Regions from separate parts of the Streptomyces sp. NPDC107522 genome, predicted to be linked through region 1. Evidence: riboswitches for the same ligand, from Rfam matches in the RefSeq annotation. Region 1 holds a riboswitch; the other holds the start of a gene.

The links. A riboswitch is a leader RNA that binds a small molecule or an ion and turns the genes downstream of it on or off. The one in region 1 is predicted to bind cyclic di-AMP.
Region 2: it holds a riboswitch for cyclic di-AMP, as region 1 does, so the genes downstream of both, ACZ7L6_RS27400 (M23 family metallopeptidase) here and ACZ7L6_RS23960 (LysM peptidoglycan-binding domain-containing protein) in region 1, are expected to answer to the same signal.

What each region holds. Positions count from the first base shown of each region.
Region 1 is NZ_JBVKAU010000007.1:158,856-162,250, forward strand. Features, by position in the region: gene ACZ7L6_RS23955 (HAD family hydrolase) at 1-709, shown strand, start outside; gene ACZ7L6_RS23960 (LysM peptidoglycan-binding domain-containing protein) at 770-1,504, opposite strand; cyclic di-AMP (ydaO/yuaA leader) riboswitch at 1,510-1,693, opposite strand; gene ACZ7L6_RS23965 (polyprenyl synthetase family protein) at 2,742-3,395, shown strand, end outside.
Region 2 is NZ_JBVKAU010000009.1:124,774-128,168, reverse strand. Features, by position in the region: gene ACZ7L6_RS27405 (GntR family transcriptional regulator) at 1-338, opposite strand, end outside; gene ACZ7L6_RS27400 (M23 family metallopeptidase) at 625-1,422, opposite strand; cyclic di-AMP (ydaO/yuaA leader) riboswitch at 1,435-1,599, opposite strand; gene ACZ7L6_RS27395 (M16 family metallopeptidase) at 1,812-3,200, opposite strand; gene ACZ7L6_RS27390 (M16 family metallopeptidase) at 3,197-3,395, opposite strand, start outside.

The DNA.
Region 1 (3,395 bases):
GCAGCACCTCGTCGTGACGGGGCGCCCGGCGCCCAGAGTGCGGCCGCTCCTCGACGAACTGGGCAGCGGGGGGCTCGCGGTGTGCGGACAGGGCGCGCAGTTGTACGACGCCGGCGCGGACCGTCTGCTGTGGTCCGTCACTCTGGACCGGGAGTTGGCGGAGACCGCGCTCGGCAAGATCGAGGCCGAGGTGGGGCAGGTGTACGCGGCCGTCGACCAGGACGGCGTCGACGGGCTCACGCTCATCGAACCCGGGTACCTGATGCCCCACCCCACCCTGCCCGCCGTACGTGTCCAGCGCCGCGACGATCTGTGGTGCGAGCCGATCAGCAAGGTGTTGCTGCGTCATCCCAGCCTGTCGGACGACGAGTTGGCGGCGACGGCGCGCTCGGTGGTCGGCTCCCTGGCCACCGTCACCATGTCGGGGCCCGGGACCGTCGAACTCCAGCCATGCGGCATCACCAAGGCGACCGGTCTCGCGCTTGCCGCCGAGCATCTCGGCCTCGGTCCGCACGAGACCATCGCCTTCGGTGACATGCCCAACGACATCCCCATGTTCGACTGGGCCGCGCGTGGCGTCGCCATGGCCAACGCCCACCCCGAACTCCAGGCGGTCGCCGACGAGATCACCCTGTCGAACGAGGACGACGGCATCGCCGTCGTCCTCGAAAGACTCTTCACGGGCAGTATGGCCGATTTCGCCCGGTAGGGAACCTTTGCCCAGTAGGGCTGGTTCGCTGCCTAGTGGGGCTGTTGACCTGTTCCTGGCCTAGTAGGGGCCGTTCACGTTGTCGATCGAGCCGTAGCGCGCGGCCGCGTAGTTGCACGCGGCCACGATGTTCGCGACGGGGTCGAAGGGGTCGTACACCGTCCCCGGCACGTGGTACGTGGCGAAGGTCGGGTCGATGACCTGCAGGAGGCCCTTCGACGGGGTGCCCGCGGCGGCGTTGGAGTCCCAGTTGTTGATGGCCGTGGGGTTGCCGGACGACTCACGCATGACGTTGCGGTAAATGCCGTCGTACGACCCGGGAATTCCGTTCTGCTCCATGATGTCCAGCGCGTTGCGGATCCAGCCGTCGAGGTTGTTCGGGAACGTCTTGACGGAAGACTGGGTGGCGCGGGCCACGGAGGACTTCTTGGCGGGCGCGGACGCCTTGCCGGCCGTCGTGCTCGCCTTCTTCGTCGCCCGGACCTTCAGGTCGACGCCCGGGTGGATCAGCCGGGGGTTGTCGCCGATGGCCTTGCGGTTGTCCTTGTAGAGCTGCCGCCAGCCGCCCTGCGCGTCGTACCGGTCCGCGATCCCGTAGAGCGAGTCGCCCTTCTTCGTGGTGTACGTGACCGACCCGACCTTCGTCGGCGTGGGGGCCTGGGCGGCGGGCTCCGCGGCGCTCGCGGTGGTCGCGCTGAGGAGCGGGAGGGCGAGAGCGGCGGTGCCGGTTCCGGCGGCGACGACGTGTCGGGTGAGCGGGTTGGTGCGGGGGCGGCGGTGCTTGCCTCGGGCCATGGCGCTGTTCCTCTCCGACGCCTGCGAGGTGAGCTGTCGGGTTCGGGCGGGAGATGCCCGGCCGCGCCGCCCTGCGGCAGCGCGACTTCACCCCGAGCCGCTCCGGTACGCCATCAAGGCGGCCGGTTCGGCGACTTACCTGGGTCCCCCGCTCCTGCCGTGCGTGTGTGAGTGCGTCGATGGATGACTCGGGCGGCGGCAGGATTCGGCGTCCGCCCGACTGAGCGGGAACGTATGCGAGAGCACATGCCCGGAACAAGTGCCATGGTCGCCTGTCGTGCCGGTTGACCATGGTCTGGTGTGTATGGGGTGCTTGATCCTTTGCGGTTGCCAAGCCTCAACTTGCGCTTGAGGCAAGGAGGTATGGGGCGTGCCGGTCTGGGTGCTTGAGCGCGGCCGCGTGACTCAACTCACTGGCATCCACAAGAGCGGCAAATCGGGCAATGGGTCCAACTCGCCTTTAACTGGCTGTCCGTGAAGTCCGTTTATCCCGTGTCCGATGGAAAAGGGCCTCTTCGTCCTCATCGTGGATCGCCTCGCCCGGAAGTTCCGGGGAGCTCCCGCCGGTTTCAGGGTGAAGACCGCGCGGGGGTGCCTTCGGGTGCTCCAACGCCCCGGCGTGCTCGCCCACTTCGGGGCTGAAGGGCCTCGGTTGTGCATATCGACCGCGAAGGCGGAACCTCCCGTGGAGTGCGCGTCGTTGTCTTGGTGATCGTCCGTGGCGCCGGCTGTGCCGGTCGTGTCGACCGTGGCGATCGCCTTGAGCGGCTCGGGCGTGAGGGCTGTGGCCTGAGAGGGGTGGCGTCGGTGTGCCTGGATGCCGCCCGGAGGGGGTGAGGGGGTGCCCTGAGGGCGGGGTGGAGGCGATGGCTCCGGGGATGGCTTGCCCATGTCGCTCGAGGAGGTCGCGTCCGTGGGGTGTGGCATGAGGATGCGGGGCGAGCGCGCCTCTGGGCCGGTCGGGGGAGGTGTGGGCGTCGCGGGGTGGAGGGCCCCTGTCTGGCTGGATGACGACGAGGGATCGGGGCACAGGCGGGTACATCCCTATAAGTCGATGGATGTCCGGCCTTATCAGGTGATCAAAAACATACCGGTCGTGATCCGATACCGCCCGTGGTGGACGGGTGGGCGGCATCGGTGATCGAAACGTGACCGGATACGCTGACTTGAGTGATGGCAGCGACCTATCGACAAACCGTGTAACCGCCAGTAGACACCAGCAGACAGGAGACCCCTCGTGACCGTCGTCGGGCCGTTCGGGCTGAGCGTGCGGGACCAGGCTCTGGAAGCCGATGTCCAGGCCGGATTGGCGGCTGTCGAGGAGGGATTGCTCGAAGCCACCAAGAGTGAGGTCCCCTTCATCACCGAGGCCGCCCAGCATCTGGTGCGAGCGGGTGGAAAGCGGTTCCGGCCCTTGCTGGTGATGCTCACCGCCCAGTTCGGGGACCCGTACGCGCCGGGGGTCGTGCCGTCGGCGGTGGTGGTCGAGCTGACCCATCTGGCGACGCTGTACCACGACGACGTGATGGACGAGGCGGCGGTTCGGCGGGGCGTCGAGAGCGCGAACACCCGCTGGGGGAACTCGGTCGCCGTTCTGACCGGGGATTTCCTGTTCGCGCGGGCCTCGCACATCCTCGCCGACCTCGGGCCCGAGGCGGTGCGGGTGCAGGCCGAGGCGTTCGAGCGGCTGGTCACCGGGCAGATCCTGGAGACGGCGGGGCCGCAGGACGGGCGGGATCCTGTGGAGCACTACCTGGATGTGCTGAGCGGGAAGACCGGGTCGCTGGTGGCGGTGTCGTGCCGGTTCGGGGCGATGATGTCGGGCGCCGACGAGACGGTGGTCGATGTGCTGACCCAGTACGGGGAGCGGCTGGGGGTCGCCTTCCAGCTG
Region 2 (3,395 bases), on a different contig from region 1:
TCCTGGCCCAGCCTGACGAGGCCGCGCAGCACCTTCAGATGGGCCTCGGTGCGCCGCTGGGCGGCCCGGGAGGCGCCGAGCGGCTCCAGGAGGCCGCGCATCTCCAGCAGGTCGGAGGCCTCCTGCTCGGTCGGTTCGGCGACGCACGCGCCCGCGTGCCGCCGGGTCACCACGAAGCCCTCCGCCTCCAGGGTGCGCAGGGCCTCCCGCACGGGGACGCGGGAGACGCCGTAGCGGCGTGCGAGGAGTTCCTCGGTGAGCCGGCTGCCGCGCTCGTAGACACCGGCGACGATGTCGTCCCGGATCGCCGTGCATACCGAGTGCGCCGGAATACGCATGACCGACCTCCGCTTTAATCCCCGTGAAACGTCGACGAATGACGTGTGTTGAGTGACTCTATGGCAACCGGCCGGAATTTCCGACGGCGGGTCGGAATCCAGGGATATTTTTTGGACAGCGGATCGTCTCAGAAACGCCGAAAGCCCCGGCTCGGGGAGCCGGGGGCTTCGGGGTTGCGGTGCAGCGTGAGCCGGGAGCTTCGCGGTTGCGGTGCGTCGCGAGGCGGGGCTTCGGGACTGCGGGTGCTTCGTGCGGCGTGGCTTCGGTGAGACGCCGAGTGAGGCGTCAGACGTTCACGCCGTGCGAGCGGAGGTAGGCGGCGGGGTCGATGTCGGAGCCGTACTCCGCCGTCGTGCGGGCCTCGAAGTGCAGGTGCGGCCCGGTGACGTTGCCGGTGGCGCCGGACAGGCCGATCTGCTGGCCGGGCGTCACGGTCTGCCCGACCGAGACGCCGATGGACGACAGGTGGCCGTACTGGGTGTACGTGCCGTCGTTCATCTTGATCACGACCTGGTTGCCGTACGCCCCGCCCCAGCCGGCCTCCACGACGGTGCCGGCTCCGACCGCGTGGACGGAGGTGCCGCTGGCGGCGTGGAAGTCGACGCCGGTGTGGCTGCCGGAGGACCAGACGGCGCCGCCGGCCTTGTAGCCGGTGGAGATGTACGAGCCGGCGATCGGGGCGACGTAGGACAGCAGGCGCTTGCGCTCGGCCTCGCGGGCGGCGCGCTCCTTGGCCTCGCGCTCCTTCTTGGCCTTCTCGGCCGCCTTCTTGCGCGCGGCCTCCTCGGCGGCCTTCTTGAGGGCCGCGGCCTCCTTGGCGGCCTGCTCCTGTGCGGCGGCCTGGGCGTCGATCTGGTCGGCGATCGAGTTGTCGACGGTGATGACGGGGATGAGGCCCGTCTGCTCCGCGGCCGGTTCGGCGGCGAGCGCCGGGGCGGCCAGGGTGCCTATGACGCCGGTGGCGGTGAGCGCGGCGACGCCGGCCGCGCGGGCCGTGGTGCGCTCGAACCGGCCGGGCCGGCGGTGCTTCCCAGTGGGACGCTTCTTCTCGGTGGACTTCCCGGTGGCGCAGCTGAACGCCATGAAGTGGCTGATCCTTTCCTTCCCTCTCGCCTACCGGGTTAGCTGACGGGTTCGGAGCAGGAAGGTCTCCTACGGGCCCCCTCGCTGGCGCGCGGGCGTCCGATTCACCCCAGGGACTACGGGTGGGTCCCCGGCTCCCCTGGCTCGCGCCGTACGGGGACTCGGCGATGGCTGTCCGGTGCCGCGGGCGCGGCGCACTGCCTGACGGACAGCCCGGAAGACGCTAAACGGGGCATCTTTCAATCCCCAAACGGATCACGGCTTTTGTAGCGCATCCCACAGGCAATACAGGCAACCTCTCCCTCAATTCGGGCATAAGGGGGCCCTGGTGACTCTTCCGTCACCAGGGCCCTACGCGCGCGTGCCGCTGTGCGGCGCTTGCGTGTCCTCTACTCGGCTGCCACGACGGTGACTTCGCCGATGCCGAGCGCCTCCACGGGCTCCCGGATCTCGGCCGCGTCGCCGACGAGGATCGTCACCAGACGGTCCACTGGGAACGCGCTCACGGCCGCGGCGGTGGCCTCGACGGTGCCGGTCGCGGCGAGCTGCTGGTACAGCGTCGCCTGGTAGTCGTCGGGCAGGTGCTGCTCGACCTGGTCGGCCAGCGTGTTCGCCACGGAGGCGGCGGTCTCGTACTTCAGCGGCGCCACCCCGACGAGGTTCTGCACGGCGAAGTCCCGCTCGGCGTCGGTGAGCCCCTCGGCGGCGACGCCGCGCAGCACCGTCCACAGGTCCTGCAGCGCGGGACCGGTGTTCGGGGTGTCGACGGAGCCGCTGATGGCGAGCATCGCCGCGCCGGTGCCGTCCGGGGCGGAACGCAGGACCTGTCCGAACGCGCGCACGCCGTAGGTGTAGCCCTTCTCCTCGCGCAGGACCTTGTCCAGCCGGGAGGTGAGGGTGCCACCGAGGCAGTACGTGCCGAGCACCTGCGCGGGCCACACGCGGTCGTGCCGGTCGGGGCCGACGCGGCCGATCAGCAGCTGCGTCTGGACGGCGCCGGGACGGTCCACGATGACGACACGGCCGGTGTCGTCGGCGGTCACCGGCGGGACGGGGCGAGGCTCGGCCGCACGGCCGGTCCAGGCGCCGAGGGTGTCGCCGAGCAGGGCGTCGAGGTCGACGCCCGTGAGGTCGCCGACGACCACGACGGTGGAGGTGGCGGGGCGGACGTGCCGCTCGTAGAAGGCGCGTACGCCCGCGGAGTCGATGCCCGCGACCGTGTCCTCGGTGCCCTGGCGCGGGCGGGACATGCGCGAGGTCGCCGGGAACAGCTCCTTCGAGAGCTCTTTGGCGGCGCGGCGCGAGGGGTTCGCCATCTCATGCGGGATCTCGTCGAGCCGGTTGCGCACCAGGCGCTCGACCTCGGCGTCGGCGAACGCGGGCGCCCTGAGGGCGTCGGCGAGCAGGTCGAGCGCCTTCGGCAGACGGGAGACCGGCACCTCGAGGCTGACGCGCACGCCGGGGTGGTCGGCGTAGGCGTCGAGGGTGGCGCCGCAGCGCTCGAGCTCGGCGGCGAACTCCTCGGCGGTGTGCTTGTCGGTGCCCTCGGACAGGGCGCGCGCCATGATCGTGGCGATGCCGTCGAGGCCCTTCGGCTCGGCGTCCAGGGGCGTGTCCAGGAGCACCTCGACGGCGACGACCTGCTGGCCGGGGCGGTGGCAGCGCAGGACCGTCAGGCCGTTGTCCAGCTTGCCGCGCTCGGGCGCCGGGAACGCCCAGGGCCGGGCCTCGCCGGCCTGGGGCTGCGGGTGGAACTCCATGCTGGCGAGCTCGGTCACTGCGCCGACTCCTCGTTCTCGTCGGTGGTCTCGGCGGTTGCGGCGTCCTCGGCGGCGGCTTCCAGGTCGTCGGCCTCGCCGGCGACCGGCTCGTACACGAGCACCGCGCGGTTGTCGGGGCGCAGGCGGGCCTTGGCGACGGCCTTGACCTCATCGGCGGTGACGTCGAGGACGCGCTGCACGGCCGTGAACGCG